DNA from 3 places in the Exiguobacterium sp. s130 genome. Region 3 is predicted to be linked to each of the others. Evidence: riboswitches for the same ligand, from Rfam matches in the RefSeq annotation. Region 3 holds a riboswitch; each other region holds the start of a gene.
What was found. Region 3 has a riboswitch for thiamine pyrophosphate ahead of HZS85_RS09995 (thiamine phosphate synthase). Riboswitches for the same ligand answer to the same signal wherever they lie in the genome.

Region 1: another riboswitch for thiamine pyrophosphate. It lies ahead of thiT (energy-coupled thiamine transporter ThiT); the one in region 3 lies ahead of HZS85_RS09995 (thiamine phosphate synthase).
Region 2: another riboswitch for thiamine pyrophosphate. It lies ahead of HZS85_RS04825 (ECF transporter S component); the one in region 3 lies ahead of HZS85_RS09995 (thiamine phosphate synthase).

Annotation. Positions count from the first base shown of each region.
Region 1 covers NZ_JACSNI010000002.1:572,348-578,350, forward strand. The annotation lists gene HZS85_RS06905 (amino acid permease) at 51-1,454, shown strand; gene HZS85_RS06910 (thiamine diphosphokinase) at 1,510-2,112, opposite strand; gene thiT (energy-coupled thiamine transporter ThiT) at 2,114-2,674, opposite strand; TPP riboswitch at 2,734-2,843, opposite strand; gene rpe (ribulose-phosphate 3-epimerase) at 2,866-3,522, opposite strand; gene rsgA (ribosome small subunit-dependent GTPase A) at 3,525-4,430, opposite strand; gene pknB (Stk1 family PASTA domain-containing Ser/Thr kinase) at 4,456-6,003, opposite strand, start outside.
Region 2 covers NZ_JACSNI010000002.1:191,919-197,921, reverse strand. The annotation lists gene HZS85_RS04835 (energy-coupling factor transporter transmembrane component T family protein) at 1-642, opposite strand, end outside; gene HZS85_RS04830 (ABC transporter ATP-binding protein) at 614-2,143, opposite strand; gene HZS85_RS04825 (ECF transporter S component) at 2,140-2,712, opposite strand; TPP riboswitch at 2,813-2,912, opposite strand; gene HZS85_RS04820 (50S ribosomal protein L25/general stress protein Ctc) at 3,008-3,679, opposite strand; gene HZS85_RS04815 (GNAT family N-acetyltransferase) at 3,970-5,520, opposite strand; gene HZS85_RS04810 (glycerol-3-phosphate acyltransferase) at 5,534-6,003, opposite strand, start outside.
Region 3 covers NZ_JACSNI010000003.1:456,814-462,816, reverse strand. The annotation lists gene HZS85_RS10010 (thiazole synthase) at 1-248, opposite strand, end outside; gene thiS (sulfur carrier protein ThiS) at 251-451, opposite strand; gene HZS85_RS10000 (FAD-dependent oxidoreductase) at 448-1,392, opposite strand; gene HZS85_RS09995 (thiamine phosphate synthase) at 1,389-1,982, opposite strand; TPP riboswitch at 2,065-2,167, opposite strand; gene nagZ (beta-N-acetylhexosaminidase) at 2,224-3,444, opposite strand; gene HZS85_RS09985 (OsmC family protein) at 3,441-3,866, opposite strand; gene HZS85_RS09980 (MFS transporter) at 4,057-5,241, shown strand; gene HZS85_RS09975 (DoxX family protein) at 5,369-5,857, shown strand; gene HZS85_RS09970 (hypothetical protein) at 5,886-6,003, opposite strand, start outside.

The DNA.
Region 1 (6,003 bases), on a different contig from region 3:
CGCTTACAATAGGAACGTACTTTATTTTGTCAGAATTGGGGGAAGTCATCATGCAACTCAAACGAGAGATGACGAGTCGACACCTGTTCATGATTTCACTCGGTGGAATTATCGGAACAGGCTTATTTTTAGGGTCAGGATTAACGATTTCACAAGCAGGACCTCTCGGGGCGGTCCTCAGTTACATCGTGGGTGGGACCATCATGTATCTGACGATGTTATGTCTTGGAGAATTAGCGGTCTATCTGCCGGTCTCGGGGTCATTTCAGACCTATACGACCCGCTTTATCGGACCAGGGGTCGGCTTTGCCGTCGGTTGGATTTACTGGCTCGGCTGGGCTGTGACGGTCGCACTTGAAATCACAGCTGCAGGTAGTTTGATGGACCGTTGGTTTCCGAATGTGCCGGTCGTTGTCTGGTGTACCGTCTTTACGGTCTTGTTATTCGGTTTAAACGCCGTCTCCGCCAAAGCGTTCGGGGAAGCGGAATTCTGGTTCTCAAGTTTAAAGGTACTCGCCATTCTTTTCTTCATCATTCTTGGTGGCGCAGCTTGGTTTAGCTGGTTACCGATGGAAGCAGATCGTCCATCCTCATTGTTTGCAAACTTCACGGCAAGCGGTTGGTTTCCGAACGGAATTCTCGGTGTCTTGACGACGATGATTGCTGTCAACTTTGCTTTTCAGGGGACCGAATTGATCGGTGTCGCGGCTGGGGAGTCCGATAAGCCTGAAAAATCGATTCCAAAAGCTATCCGGAATACAGTTTGGCGCACGTTCATTTTCTTTGTCTTATCGATCACGATCGTCGGTGCATTGATTCCGTATGAGACGGCTGGCGGAGTCAGTAGTCCATTCATCATGGTCTTTGATGCGATCGGCATCCCGTATGCCGCTGACTTGATGAACATCGTCGTCTTGACAGCACTATTATCCGTCGGGAACTCGGGATTGTATGCCGCGACCCGAATGTTATGGGCAATGGCACAAGAAGGGATGATTTCAAAGAAATTATCTTATGTTAATGCCCGTGGTGTGCCGATGCGCGCTTTACTCTTTACGATGATGTTTGCGATGTTATCTCTTCTGACAGCTTTTTTCGCAGAGGATACCGTCTTTATCTGGCTCTTGTCTTTAGCTGGACTCGGTGCTCAAGTCGGTTGGATTTCAATTTCCGCTTCGCAACTTGCGTTCCGCCGTCAGTTCATCCGAAACGGACATGATCTATCCGAACTAAAGTTCAAGACGCCATTCTATCCAGCATTACCGTTGATATCGTTGACACTTAATGTCGTTGTCCTTTTCAGTCTTGCGTTTCAAGCGGATCAACGAATTGCTTTATACATCGGTGTTCCATTTTTCCTCGTCATGTGGGGAAGCTATCATCTGTTCATTAAAGGAAAACACCTATCGGCTCAAAGTGACATTCGAGTCGCCCCTTCCCAACTCGAAGAATAATGCCATATGAAAAGAGGCCGCGGTATCATCCACGGCCTTTTTTCATATGCTTGTTCTATTCCTTAAGTGTTCGCATCATCAATAGTTCTCCTTGATGGAGCTCTACTGTCGCTTCTGACGTACTCCATTCATTACTGACGGTCAAGGAACCTCCGACCGGAACAGGATGCATATCAAGTGGATATTTGACTCCAGCTAAACTCAAGATTGACGGCACAAGTGGAATGAAAGAAAGATAATGATAGCTTTCGGCTTCGACTGCATACGATCCTACTGCCAAATATCGCACCTCTTCCCGTTTCGTGACGAGTCGCGCTTCAGGGTATTGCTTCAATAAATACACATTTTGAACGGTCATGTCGAGTCGTCCACCTGTTGCTCCGACGATGATAGTATCATCAAACCGTTTCATCTCTGATACTGTACGAAGGGCGAGTTCGAGATCCGTCTCATCTTTCTCAGCCGGATGAACGATTGCTCCTTCAGGTACGTAACCAAGCGAATCAAAATCACCGATCGTCATGTCGCATGTCAGCCCAAACAATTCAATAGTCTGAACACCACCATCGACACCAATGATGAAATCACTAGACTGACAAAGCATCCGCAAATCAGGCACTTCTTCTTGAGGACCGGCGCACACGAGAATCGCCCGCATCTCAGACGCCTCGTGCTGAATAACGTAGTAAACGTGGCGCAGTTGTAAAGAGGAGACCCGCGACGACACCGCATAAAACATAAGATGGTACCATGTATGTCGCGTTATAAACTAATGAATATGGCACGACTGGACCTTCTGCATATTTCGCGAAGAACACGATTCCGCTGATGACATGACAGATATAACGGAGTCCTGCGCCTAATAGTGTTGCAAGGAGAACGAACGCCATCAAACGTTTCTTTTGTCCGTTACGTGCAGTTTGTCTAACCTGACGGGCGAACAGACCGCTCAGTCCGACGACACCGTATGCAATCGTGTAATCGAGTAATGGTTGGACGATCGTCAAGACTTGTGGGGCGAACATCAGTTGGATCGTACCAACAAGCGCTCCTGTGACGACACCTCCGATGACACCGTGGCGAAATGCCATGACAAAGATCGGTAACATCGCTAAGCTGATTGAACCGCCTTGTGGCATTTTAAATGGAATCAGTAAATCAAAGACGACCCCGAGACTTGCGAAGATGGCAATTTCCATCATCATTTGTAACCGTTTCATGCTATTTCCTCCTTCATTGTACGAGAGGACGCAAAAAGGCAATACGACGAACGCCGTACTGCCTGCGTGCGCCACATCCCTACGTCCGTTTGAACGGAACAGGTTCGAAGGGTTAAAGTCTAAAAGACTCCTCTCAGCCGCTTTTCAAGCGACACCCCTTGCGGTCATCATATTTCGTTTTCTCGTTCTTATTATACGGCAGCCCCTTGACGAATGCTAGTGATCGCTTCCGCATAATCTGGTGCATTGTAGATTGCTGATCCCGCGACAAGAACGTTCGCGCCGTTTTCGATGCAAAGTTTTGCTGTTTCCGGGTTGACGCCACCATCAATCTCGATTTCAAATGTCAGATCACGATCTGCTTTCATTTGTGCAAGTGATGCGAGTTTTGGCATGACATTCTCGATGAAGGCTTGTCCACCAAAGCCCGGATTGACCGTCATCAATAAGACCATATCGACATCCTCAAGGACGTGTTCAATCGTCGATAATGGCGTGTGAGGATTCAAGACGACCCCTGCTTTTGCACCGGATAGCTTGATTTGTTGTAAAACACGGTGGACGTGGTTCGTCGCTTCGACGTGGAACGTCACGATATCTGCCCCTGCCTTAACGAAATCTTCAACGAAACGTTCTGGCTGGTCAATCATTAAATGGACATCAAGGACCATATCCGTCTTTTGACGTAAACTGCTGAGCACAGGTAGTCCAAACGAGATATTCGGTACGAACTGACCATCCATGACATCGAAATGGATATAGTCCGCGCCTGCTGCCTCGACTGCTTTGACATCACGCTCAAGATTCGCAAAATCTGCTGATAAGATAGATGGTGCAATTTTAATCATCTTCAATACCTCCGGGCTCGATTCTTGATTTCGTCTATAAACATACCATAGTTCTCATAACGAGAGGACATGATTTCTTGTGCTTCGACGGCTTCCTTGACAGCACATCCGGGTTCATTCAAGTGCAAACATCCTCGATACTTACATTCGTCCTGTACAGCCACGAATTCAGGAAAACTCCACCGTACATCCTCGATTTCCATATCATACGGAAAATCAAGGTTCGAGAAACCTGGTGTATCAGCAATCAAGCCTTCGGCAAGTGGCATCAACGTGACGTGTCGTGTCGTATGCCGCCCACGTCCGAGTGATTTCGAAATCGCACTCGTCTCTAAGTCGAGTGTTGGTTCAAGTGCGTTCAAGAGCGAACTTTTCCCAACTCCAGATTGTCCGGCAAGAACACTCGTTTTCCCGGCCAGTAACGGACGGACTTGCTCAACACCCGACAACGTCTCACTGGATGTCTCGATGACCGTATATCCAATCTTCCGGTAAGCGGCAATTGCCTCTCTAACTGCAGGACCTTTGACATCATCAAGCAAGTCCATCTTCGTTAACAGGATGACGGGTTGGATTTCCTTCGCTTCGATCAAGACGAGGAAACGATCGAGCAAGTGCGCTGAAAAATCAGGTTCTGCAGCCGAGACGACAAGCAACGCTTGATCGATATTCGCGACAGGCGGGCGTACTAAAAAGTTGTCCCGCTCCTTCACTTCGAGAATATACCCGGTCTCACTTTCGATATGAAGAACGACTTCGTCTCCAACAACTGGACTGATGCCGCGTTTTCGGAAATTCCCTCTTGCCCGTGAACGGACCTCTCCTTCTGGTGTCATGACATCATAAAAGCCACCCTGCAGGCGTATGATCGTTCCTTCTCGATTCTCTTCGATGCGTTGTTCCGTCATCCTATGCACTCCTTTTTCATCACATTCACTGTGCGTCTTTTGCTTGATTGTACGTGATGGTTTTTGAACGATACACCGTATCGTCTTTATAAATCGTAATCTTGCCTTCTTCTCCCGGATCAATCGTCACCGGCACGTCGAATGTCTCATCTTGGTCAATTGATTCTTCGATGACGGTCCGCTTCCCTTTCGCATCTTCCGTCTCAATCCGGATGACTTGTTTCGGTGGTTCCTCGTCCTCGTTCTCGCTGACTGCGTCATAGACGACCTTTTCAGGGAACGTCGCTGTCAACGTTTTTTCTTCCTCACCTTTTGAGATGAAGACCGTCACGGAGTCGTTCGGTTCGACTTGAGTCCCTGCTTGTGGGAATTGACGGATAACTTGATCGAGTTTCACGTCGCTAGAAAATTCTTGCTCGAACGTTCCATCGAGCCCTTTTTCGTCCAGGTAGGCTTTTGCTTCGTCACTCGATAAGTTCGTCAAATCCTTCAACTCGAAGGAAGATGTTCCTTCCGAGACGGTGATCGTAATCGTTTGTTCTTTCGCGATGACCTCCGTACCAGCCGAGATCGATTGCCGGATCACATTACCTCGCTCGATTTCATCCGACTTTTCACGTTCGACCTCGACTTTAGCGAATCCAGCCTCTTTTAACGTCTCAATCGCCTCTTTTTCAGCGTCATCTGTCACATCCGGTACTTCGACCGGAGCACTTCCGGTAGAGACGACCAAGTTGACTGTCGAGCCCTTCTTGACCTGTGCGTTTTCACGCGGTGTCTGACTGATGACGTCTCCCTCATCGACCGTATCACTGTTTCGTTCTGTCGTCTCGACAACAAATCCAAGTTTCTCAAGCTTCGTTTCCGCTTCATCTCCATCCGTTTTGACGACGGACGGTACCGTAACGGTAGGATCCGGCCACATCGCAAACGTCGTAGCCGCTCCACCGAGTAATACCAGTAATAATAGGATGACCCACCAGCGTTTTTTCTTTTTCTTTTCTGACGGTTTCGGTTGAACGGTCGTGACGACAGGTGTGTCCGGTTCCGCTTTTGATTCTTCTGGCACTTGTACAGGTGATAAGACCATCGTCTTTTCCATCTCATCCTCTTCTGCACCTCGGATGCCTTCACTTGCTCGTTCGTCAGACAACGCCGTCACCATATCTGCCTTAAAGGCTGCGACGGACTGCTGACGGTCATGCGGTGCTTTTGCGAGCGCCTGCATGATACAGTTCTCAAGCGCTTGTGGCACTTTCGGATTCAAGACGGATGGACGACGCGGTGTATCTTGCAGATGCTTCAAAGCGATTGCAACCGGTGAATCACCCTCGAACGGTACTTGTCCTGTCACAAGTTCGTATAAGACAGCACCAAGCGAATAGATATCCGACTTCTCATCGGCAAATTTACCTTTTGCTTGTTCTGGCGAGAAGTAATGGACAGACCCAAGGACGGACATAGTATGCGTCAGAGTCGCATTCGACATCGCCACAGCGATTCCGAAATCCGTTACTTTGACGGTACCATCCTCTCGAATCAACATGTTTTGCGGTTTGATATCGCGATGGAT
Region 2 (6,003 bases), on a different contig from region 3:
GTAATACGTTCGCTCTGCTGAAAAGTGACGGGCTTCGAGAGCAATCGCCATCCGTTCTGCCCGCTGGATCGACCGTGAGAAGAGCGGTAAGCCAATTGAAAGAAATCCATCACCAGGAAAGCGACTGTGCACATTGCGAATCATCCGGACTTGCCGCAAAACGCGGACTTCTTCGACCAGTTGCGGCAGAAAGCGAATCCCGGCAAGGAATCCGTAAGCAAAGCGGGGCGATAACTTCGCCTGATGGATCAAGCTCATTACGAAACGGGTCGCATCGGTCGTCGTGACGAAAGCGAGGCTCAAGCAGACGAACGTGGCCATCCGCAAGGCAAGTAACCAGCCGTGCGTGACGCTTTCCGACGTGACATGAAACCAACCGAACGACCAAAGAGTATTCGTTCCTTTGCCGAAAGCCGCCATCATCCAGAACGTCAATAAGAATAATAGACTATACGGCGCAAGTCGCTTCAAGAAATCAAAAGGACCCCATCCGGAGAGGAGTAGCAGTGCGATAGCAAAACTCAGGAATACTAACGTTTTGACCCAGTCATTCGTTGCAATCAAGGCAAACATGATCAAAAACAATCCGCTTCCCTTAATGACGGGATTGAGTTCAGCGAACGGGGACACGTTCGTTTGCATCACGTTTCACCTCCTGGAATTGGTACGAAAGTGGACGTTGTAGCTGACAGCGCTCGAGTAATGGAACGTCAGCGAATAACTCGCTTGGGCGACCGTCAAAAGCAATCCGTCCTTGCTCCATGACGAGGACACGATCCGCATACCGGGCGACGAGCTCCATATCATGCGTCGCCATGACGAGTGTCGTACCGTTCTGTTGTTCCATCTGTAACTGTTCCATTAAGCGTCGTGTCGTCAATCCATCTTGTCCGAAGGTCGGTTCATCGAGCAACAACAAGTCTTTCGTTTGTCCGAGCATCGTTGCGACGCTGAGCCGTCGTTGTTGCCCCGTACTAAGAGCAAGTGGTGACTGCTGTTTGACAGATGTCAGTTCCAGCCGTTCAAGCAACGCCGCGCGCTTAACATTCGTCGCTGCCCGGTGACTCCAGTCGATTTCCGCTTCGACCGTCAGCTTAAGAAACTGCAGATCCGGTTGTTGAAAGACATAGCCGACGTGCTCATAAAAGCGACGCCGGGAGTAACGATGAACCGGACGCCCCTGGAGCTGATACGTTCCACGATTGGGAAGCAACCGCCCGAGTGTCGCAAGCAATGTACTTTTCCCGGATCCATTTGCCCCGAGCAGCATCACCCATTCTCCTGTCTGCATGGAAAATGTCGCATCGGTCAATGGATATGGTGCTTTCGTCGATAATGCAGCGACGTGTAACAAAGAGCTCCCAGCTGTAGCGACAGCGGAAGGCACCTGAAGTCGCGCCGCTTGCGGTCCATCTATGGGTAACGTCTCTAAGGTATACGGATACAAAGAGGGAACGGCAATACCTTTCGTTTGAAGCTCTTTGTAATCCTGCGGGAACAGATCCCGTGGATCCGCCGTCGCAGTAATCGATCCGTCCTCAAGTAAGACGACTTGGTCGACGTACGGCAAACAGACATCAAGTTGGTGTTCGATCAAGACGATCGTTAAATCGTGTTCTTTTTGAATCCGAAAAATCAACGCCATCAGCTCATGTTGTCCGATTGGATCAATCTGAGCCGTTGGTTCATCGAGTAATAAGATCGTCGGCTCAAGTGCTAGGACCGCTGCGAGCGCGAGACGCTGTTTCATTCCTCCGGATAGACTCGCGATTGGTGTCGAGAAGGGGAGAGGGAGACCGACGAGTGCGAGTAAGCGTTCAATTCGTTCATCCATCTCCACGCGTGGAATCGAGCGATTTTCTAAACTAAAAGCGATTTCCCGTCCGATCGTCTCCATACAAAACTGTTCTTCTGGATTTTGGAACAGCACTCCGACCGAACCAGAGCGGGTAACAGTTCCAGTCTGTTCGACTTCAATCGTTTCCGGTGTCAGTCCGGCAAGGGCATGAAGTAATGTCGTCTTGCCACTCCCACTGCGACCAAGCAAAAGGGTCGTCCCGTACTCGATCGTCAGCGATACATGATCGAGCACCGATTTTATCTGACCCGGATAGCGGATGCTGAGGTCGTCGACAGTAATCATGCGACGTTCCGTTTCGCTCGTCCTGCCGCAAACCCGTTCAAGACACCGGTCGCAACAAGGCGACGGACGAGAATCGCTGCAAGCAAGCCACCGAGTAATGCGCCGCTGATCAATTGTAAGCCAGTTGTCGCAAGCAACGTCGTCGTTGTGTAGTAACCGAATCCGTTCGCGATTAGACTATAGACGATGCTACCAATCGCGGCTCCGACACCCGATAACATCAAGGTCCATGTGTCATAACGACGGTAACGCGTCATTGCGAAGACGAGTTCCGCACCAAGTCCTTGGCAGACTCCGATCAGAAGAGCGGATAAACCAAAATGACTTCCCGTGAACAGTTCGACGGCTGCCGCGACGACTTCCGCAATTAAAGCGGCACCTGGCTTTTGAATGATTGCTGCGACGAGCGGACTCGCAATGATCCAGATACCAAACATCCAGTTGGCACCGACAGGTCCGAAGATCGCTGAGATCGGTAACCAGAGTGTTGACCAACCGAGATAGATGACGCCGCAAGCGACGGCTAGCATCATCATGACCATGATTTCTTTCATTTTCCAGTGTTGCATCAGATACGTCCTCCTTTGAATGGGGGAGACGCCAAAAAAGACCGCCCTCCGTAAAAAAGAGAGCGGTCCTCAGAAAAACTGCGCGCAGCAGGAGTCATTGGATGTGATCGCTCCACTTTCCTACGCTAGTATGAACTAGATCAGGTTCGAAGGGTCCGAAGTGAATCGTCTCAGCCAATTGGGCTCCCCTAGTGGATATGGTAATAGGTGATACGCTGTTCACTTTAGGCAATCTAGCGCCTGTTGTCAAGACACAAAAAAACGATACGCAACAAAGGGCGTATCGTTAAACGACTTATTTGTTGTCTTCGTTTTCTTCAGCTGTTTCTTCTGAAGACGCTTCTGTTGCTTCCGCTTCGTTGTCTTCGCCAGCTTCTGCTTGTGCCTCTGCTTCCTCGATTTCTTCAAGATCCTGCTCGAGTGTCGATTCGACGACAGCTGCGACTTGAATGTCGCCTTCTGTAACGATGCGGAAATCTTTTTGTTCTGGAAGATCGGCTACAGAAATCGAATCGCCGATTTCGAGGTTCGTGACGTCGACTTCGACGTTCTCTGGTAATTTATCTGGCGTTGCAGCGACTGTTACTTTAAAGAGTGTTTGTGATAGGAAACCGCCAACTTTTGCACCGGCTGCTTCCCCAACGAGTACAACGTCTGCTTCGACTTCTGTTTCTTCATCCATTTTAACGGCGATGAATTCAACGTGATCGACAGTTGGTGTGAAGACATCCATATCACGGCGATTGATCAAGACGTTAATATTTTTACCGTCGAGTTTGAGTGAAATCAAGACGTTCTCACCGTTTTCTCGGACGATTTTAAGCAATTCTTTTTCTTCAAATGCGATTGGTGTACTTTCCACTTTGTAACCATACACGACGCCAAGAGCTTTTCCTTCATGACGCAATTGTTTACGGAGTGAGCGTGGACGTACCTCGCGTTTTTCGGCTGTTAAATTAACTGACATGTTCATTTCCCCCTTGAATTTGGTATAGCCCTCAAAAGGTAATGAATGTAGGAGCAGGACGAATCCTGAACAATATGAATCATGCTAAGACAATCGGTTTCAGACTCTCATGAGTCTGACGCTTTCGTGACTTTGCATTTCTCTCCCAGGTCATTACGCTGATATTGAGAAACATGTGTGAATAAGTCACCGGTTTGATGCGGTGCTAATGAGTTTATACCCCTATGTTTTAAATCCATAAACCTCTTTTTTATCTTTTTGAAGTCGAAAGACCTCCAAACCGCTTGAAATCAAGGGTTGAGAGGTCTTTCGTTTTTTTCATTCTTTATGATGATTCGTTGATTTTCACGAACTAAAACACGAACGAGACGTTCAATTTGCCGCATCGTCGTCTGTCCCATCGTCGAAATTTGAAGCCACTGATTGTAAACGAGATAGTCGCTTTCGTACTGGACGTGATACCCCTGAATGCGCAGAGCGTCGCCTAAATCAGTTGCGAACGGATGAACGATCGTCAGTATTCCCGGCGCTTGTGCTTCCTGTTGTGCGAGCAGTTGGAATCCAGTTGCGCGGACGGCTTGTTCGAGATAGGTCATCTTGATTGCTGCTTGATTAAGATCGAGGGCATCAAGCGCTGCCTGACAGGCAAGCAACAGGTTCGACGAGCCGGAAAAGGCAACCCCTTCCGCATAGAGTCCTAAATCCAGATAACGGGGAATACAGAGAGAAGGTAGGACGCGATCTGCGTGACCAATGAACGCAAGACCCGGTAAACCACCAATCGCTTTCCCGGAAACAGTCGTGACGAAAGTGCAGCCATCGTATGAGAAATGTCCGGTTCCAACAGCGCTGATCGCATCGACGACGAGTGCGGTTCGTTGATCTAACAGCACTTTTACTGCATCAAGATCATAGAGAACACCCGTTGACGTCTCACAATGCGTCAACCAAATCCAGTTGTATGCCGTTTGCCTCAATTGATGAGCGAGTTGCTCCAAATCGATCGGGTGACCGGAGGGAAGCGTATGGATATCAAAAGACTTGCCGGCACGTACCGCATGGTCAATCAAGCGTTGACCGAACTCGCCACCGTTCAGGATCAATCCATGTCCAGTGAGTTGTTGCGCGACAATATCATTGGCGAGCGTACCGCTGCCGACGGCCATCGAGACATGTGGCAAATCCAGCAACTGACACATTCGGCCACGTAAATCTTGATCGAGCTGACGCATCGAGGCCGTCCGGTGTGGACGCGGTGCTTGTTGCGCCGCTTGACGGACCGTCGGCGCAACCTCGACCGGACCGGCTAGAAAATGCAGGGGACGTAAGACATCCGCGATGACGGATCGTTCGTATGTTGCGCGCGACAACAACATCGGTACAAACTGGGCGTCACCACTACCAAGCGTCGCTGCAATCGGTGTGAAGCCGAACCGCGCGTATAGTTTTGCTTCTCGCGTCGTACCACTGATATAGACATGATCAATCGTCTCCCGCTCGAGGTAGACCATTAGAAAGCGCATCAATTGCATGAACGTACGACTATTGCGGTATTCGGGACGAACGCTAAGTAAGCGGATTTCTGCTGGATCCGTCAGTGTCTCGTCTAGCGTCACGCCCTTTTCCTCAAGCGAAAAGGGACGATGCTTTCGAATGGCGATCATCGCGACGAGTCGATCGTCTTCCTTACCGATCAAGTAAGTGTTCTGATCATGGAATCGATCAATTCGTTTCCGTTCGATGTTCGGTTGATGTTGTGGAATCTCTTCTGTGAATGTGAGGTAGTTCAATTCATGGATTGCTTCCGCGTCGTCCGCAGTTGCAATGGAAAAGTCGATCATGGAGACGTCCTCCTTATGTAATGGCTGGCTTGTGGAGTGCATCATGAGCCCACAGGACAAGTAGACTTACGGCAACGGTACACAAGATATTGACTGACCCTGCGTCTAAGAAGACGGGTAGTAACGGAAGTAAAACGACCGGAATAAGCCCCGCTTTGACACTATCTTTCGTTACGAGATAAGACAAACCGAGTATGCCTAATCCGGCAAGATATGCCCACGGCGTGATAGAGAAGACGATTCCGGAAAATACAGCGTACCCTTTACCGCCGCGTCGTGGGTGAAACAACGGAAACAAGTGACCGATGAGCACGGTGAGGGCGACCGGATAAAACATGTCTGTGATCTGTAGTGCAAGGACCGTCTTCGCGGCATCAAACAGATAAACGAATACAAAAGCCGGAAGCCCACCGGCACGATGGGCATTGCGGGCACCGATGTTTCCGGAACCAACCTGAGCCAAATCGGTACGACTGACGTACT
Region 3 (6,003 bases):
GCTAGCCGGACCGCTTCTTCCGCTGTCTTCGCACCAGCCGTGTTCGGTAGTAAATCGTACTTCGTTAAATCAAGCGACTCCAAGAAATTCGATTGTTGTTTGTCGAAGAGATCGAGCCGCCGGACAGCGAACGTCAAGATTTGTGAAGCGGACGCATCGATGGCCTCCTGCTGTACCGTAGCATCCGTATATTTCCCCGTTCCAAGTAATAACCGTGATTCGAATGTCTTTTCTCCAATTTTCAACATCTTTATCCTCCTCCTACGAAATGAACGATTTCGAATGTGTCATTGTTCCGAACGACCGTTTGATCGTAAGCTCCGCGGTCGATGATCTGTCGGTTCTGTTCGACGATGACGAGTTTTTCCCCTAAGCCAAGTTGCGTGAGCATATCCTCAATCGTTTCAATCTGTTCAATGGTGTGGTCGTTGCCGTTAATCGTAATGTTCATCGGACTTCCTCCTTTAGAGTCAACTGTAATGTGTTTGCCAAGACTTCCGTTGTCGCCGGTGCGAGTAATATGCCATGCCGATGATGCCCCGTCGCTATAAAGATCCGCCGGGATGAATCAGCGACTCCGATATATGGCAAGCCGGACTCTGTTTGTGGTCGTACGCCTGACCAGACTTCTTCGATGACAGCATCACGGATCGATGGATAGAGACGCTCTGCTGCTTGAAGCAGTGACGTGACTCCTGCGACACTAACACCGATCGTCTCGTCGTGCGGTAGTTCGGTCGCACCGATCAATATCCGTCCGTCCGCTTTCGGTACGAGGTAGACGGCGTCATCAAACAGGATCGAGCGTAATGGCTGACCTGCGAGACGGACCGCCAGACACTCCCCTTTGACCCCATATGTCGCAATCGAAATGCCAGCTGTATCGAGCAAGGCTTGGGACCCGCGTCCGGCAGCAACCGTCACCGTTCGTCCCGTCCACGTTCCCATGTTCGACTCAACCCTAATGAAATCATTACTCTCCTCGATTCGCGTGACGTCCACCTGTTCTTCGATTGGTACCCCACGATTTCGTAAGGCATGCATCAATGCAGTCGTCAGTCGTCGCGGATCGATTTGACCGACCGATGGAAATAAGTATTCTTGTCCATTTCGTTTCAATAAAAATGGTTGTTTCCGGTAGCCACAATCGATCCCGGTCTCGTTCTCAAGGCGACGTGCGAGCAACGGATACAGACGGCGACTTCGAGCGGCAAGCGTATGCAATTCTTCTCTCAGCTCGATGTCCGTCGCAAGCATCCCGGCAGCCGCCCGACTCGTCCCTTGTCCGCATGTTCCGCGATCAAGGACAAGAACGGATTCGTTCTGACAAGCGAGACTGTAAGCAAGCGTCAAACCGATGACTCCACCGCCGATGATGATGTGATCTGTCATACCCGTACCCCCTGATAACGCTGAATGGCAGCATGCGGGTCCGCTTGACCGAGAATACCGGATAAGACGGCGATTCCGCTTGCACCGGTCGCTGCGATTTCAGGAATGCGATCAGGAGTGATCCCGCCGATTGCGATGACTGGTTTCGTCGTGAAGGTGACAACTTGCTTCAAGGCGTCGATCCCTCGCGGTGGCACGTTTGGTTTCGACGCTGTCGGATAAATATGACCGTACAGCAGTCGGTCGGCTCCTTCCGCTTCTGCTGCAAGTGCTTCTGCCAGAGAGTGGACGGATTTCCCGATGATGAGATCCGGAAAGTGTCGCCGAACATCGCGGACACATAAGGATCGTCGCGTCAACTGCACACCGATACCAGCGACATGGGCGACGTCGACCCGGTCATGAACGGTTAATTGATTAGGCGAATACCCTTTCGCAAGGAGCGCGTCAATCAGTTCTAGCAATTCTGCTGCCGACAAATTCGGTTCTCGAAGATGAAGCTGATCCGTATATGGTTGAAGCGATTGAAAGGTTTCCACTCCATCGCGTGGATTGATGGATCCCGTCGAAATCAGATGTAAACGCATCATGTTCTTCCTTTCCATACGAAAAAGGACCACTCCCGACGTTGAAGGGAGTGGTCCGAAAATGCGCTAAAGCGCTAAGGATATCTAAGGTTTCGAGCCACTTCCCTCCGCTAGTACGAACTAGATCAGGTTCAAAGGGTCCGGATACTTCCGTCTCAGTCTGCTGGGAGACTCCCCTAGTGTCTTTTCGTGTTTAATTGGCTTGCCCCATTAGTCTAGCATGAGTTGCTTTACTTCGCTAGTCCTAGTTGAGCGCTTCCACTTGCTGAATAAGCTCCGATTTCGTCGGTCGCTGTTGCTTCTGGCTGTCGGCATAGGTCTGCTTCAGCTTTAAGATCCGCATCACTTTAGCATCGAGCATCGCAGGCGTCAGCGTTTTGTCTTTAACGGCTTGCATCACTTCGGTGTGGACCTTCGGATAGGCACCTGCTTCCGAAAACATCGCCATATCAGCTCCATTGACAAGTGCCTGGCGTGCCGCTTCCGCGAGACCATATCGTTTCGTGATCGCCCCCATGACAAGGTCATCCGTGATGATGACACCCTTGAATCCGAGTTGTTGACGCAAGAGGTCAGTCAAGATCGGCTTCGAGAGCGAAGATGGATTTTGGTCGTCATACGCGGGATAGAGAATATGGGCGACCATCACCATCTCGGCGCCCTCTTGAATCGCTTCTTGGAACGGTAACAGTTCCGTTCGCTTCAGTTCTTCCTTTGATGCTGTCACTTTCGGCAAACCGACATGGGAATCGACACTCGTATTGCCGTGACCGGGAAAATGTTTGACGACCGGAATCGTTCCCGTCTCTTGCATCCCGTGCATCAGGGCCGTACCGAGAGTCGCAACGGTCTTCGGATCAGCACTTAACGCACGGTCGCCGATGATTGGATTGTTCGGATTGCTATTGACGTCAAGGACCGGTGCGAAGTCCATGTTGAACCCATAAAATCGTGACAGGTGACCGAGCGTACGTCCGACATCTTCCATTTTTGCAGCATCTGCACCTTGCGCCATCCGTTGACTCGTCGGGAGACGTAATCGTTGATCCGGTACCCGGCTGACCCGTCCGCCCTCTTCATCAACCCCGACGAAAACATACGGTTTTTGGTTCGTTTCTTGAATGGCACGCGTGAACGTCAAGAGTTGATCTTCTGACGTAATATTCCCACCAAGCAGTAAGACCCCACCGATCGCATGCGTCTGCAACAATTTCCGGTCAGCTGCTGAAAGTTCCGTTCCGGCAACTCCGATATAGAGCAATTGATCGATCTTTTCTGACGTCGACATCGCTTCAAGTTGCTGCTTTAATCGTGCTTGTTGTTGTTCTTCCTTTGTCGGCTCAGGCTTTGATTTCTTCGCCTCCGTCGGTTGCTTCGTTGCTGGTTGTGATGGTTTCGTTGGTTCCGTCGTCTCCTGCGCACACCCTGCAAGCAACAGGCAACCGATCAGTGCTACTTTCTTCACAAAGGATCCTCGCTCCGGACACCATTGATGGAATAATAGACGGAAATCTCAGCGTTCAAGGATTGCGAAACCGAACAATATTTATCTTTTGATAACGAGATGGCGCGACGGACCTTATCTTCCGGGAGATCACCTTCAAGCCGGTAATGAATCGAGATCGACGTAAAACGCCGCGGATGATCCTCTGCCCGTTCCCCTTCGATATCCATTTCGAAATGAGTGATCGTCAAGCGCATCTTCTCTAAAATCGAGACGATGTCGATTCCAGTACAGCCGGCAACGGCATGTAGCAGCAGTTCAGTCGGTCGTGGTGCTTGATTTTCGCCACCGTTCTCCGGTGCTGCATCCATCGCAAGATGATGCCCTGATTCCGTCTGTCCACTAAACCCCATCTGTTTGTTCCATGTCACTGTCGCTTGCATCGTTTCCACTCCTTTGTCAGTAGTCTTCTTCTGTAGTATACGCAAAAAACAGCAAGCCTGGAAATTCACACGCTATTTCGAATAATGGTTCTTTTCCCGAATTCTCGCTTTGCGATACCCGACGAAATCGTTTCATGCTATCCTGTTACTCATAGTTTCGCGCGCAAGCGCCAGAATTGAGGAATCATCCATGTCACCTACTACTCGTTTAAGTCGACGCGATTGGCTGTTGATCGCCACGTTGTCGCTCCTGACGTTCGTTCTCGGAACAAGCGAATTCGTCATCGTCGGGATCCTCGCTGAAATCTCCTCAGCTCTTAATATCACGATCGCAACAGCCGGTACGCTCGTCTCGGCCTTTGCCATCTCCTTTGCGATTGGTACACCGATTGTCATGTCGCTGATCGGTCACTTGGAACGGCGTCGCCTGATTCTACGTCTGTTACTCGTTTGGGTCTTACTGAACCTTGCCAGTAGTTTTGCTCCAAGTTACGAAGTATTGCTCGCCACCCGCATCCTGACAGCCATCCTGACCGGTGTCTTGATCTCGCTCGCAATGGTCGTCGCAAGCGATGGCGTACCTGTCGCGAAGCGCGGTGTCGCCGTTTCGTTCATTTTCGGTGGTTTTACACTCGCGAACGTCCTTGGTGTTCCGATCGGTACGTTCATCGGTCAACACGCTGGCTTCGCAGCCACGTTTTGGCTGACGACAGTCATGGGAATGATTGCGTTCCTCGCTGTGTGGAAGATCGTTCCCGTCCAGCAATCGACGGGCTCCGGTTCAATCAAGGAGCAGCTTGGATTGCTCGCTAATCCACGGATCCTGATCGCCTTCTTCATTCCGTCGTTCGGCTTCGGAGCAACTTACGTCGTCTACACGTACCTCGTGCCGATCCTGCAAACGGAACTCGGCATCGCGAAGACATGGATTAGTCCGATCCTGCTCGCTTACGGTGTCGTCTCGATCTTCAGTAACATCCTTGCCGGCAAGATTGCAAGTAAAAATCCGATGGGTCGCTTACGGTTCGTCTTCGTCGTACAAGCAATCGTCCTTGCTGCATTATACTTCACGACAGTATCCCTTCCGCTTGGTCTGTTCAACATCGCCTTGATGTCGTTGATGTCGATTCTACTAACGACTTCGACACAGATCTACTTGATCGACCTTGCTGAAAAGTTCAATCCGGAAGCAAAAGGACTCGCCGCTTCCTTGATGCCGGTTGCGAGTAACGTCGGGATTGCTTTTGGTTCGGCACTCGGTGGCATCGTCTATGCGAACGGTCCGATGATGAACACGGCACTCGTCGGTGGACTGGTTGCGCTCGTTGCTGCTTTATTAACTGCAATCAGTCATCGCCTCGATCAACGGTCATGAAACCGTTACCTTATCCTTTTTTGTAACAGGTCGATGACGGTTCGATGACGTTATGATGATAGTCCCTATCTTACTGATGATTTTTCAGTATGATGGGGACTATGTTGTAGTAGAGGAGTGTCTGAAAGTGAAAGCATTACACATCATCGGTCTTGGTCTATTGACGATCATCCGACTTTGGCTCGGAATTCAGTGGTTCATCGCCGGGATCGGTAAGTACATTAATGGCTTTGATGCACGGTCGTTTCTTGAAGGAGCACTCGCGAAGTCAACTGGCGAAGACGCACTCGTCAGTTCGTGGTACGCGACGTGGATCGAGCAACTTGCCTTACCAAACGTCGGGCTGATCAACGTCTTGATTCCGTTCGCGGAACTCATTGTCGGGATCTTGTTGATTCTCAGTCTGTTGACGGTTCCTGCACTGGTCGTCGGAAGCATCATGAATCTCAATTACTTACTTGCTGGAACGATTGCGTTAAACCCGTTGTTCTTAGCAACCTCAATCGTCTTACTTGCTGCAGGACGCTACGCGTATCAAATCGGTATTGATCACTGGATCATGCGCTGGTATCGTTCGTCGCAACAACCACATCCCCTCGACCGGATTCCGGTCTAACGAAAAAACTCTCCCAAACGCGGGAGAGTTATTTTTTTTGTTGCTCGAGAATCGTCTGCTGTGTCGGAATCCCGCCGACTGGGACTGTCCGCTCGAGGAACAGATAAGGTTTGCCATCGACTTCAAAGCGACGGTCACCGAGATAA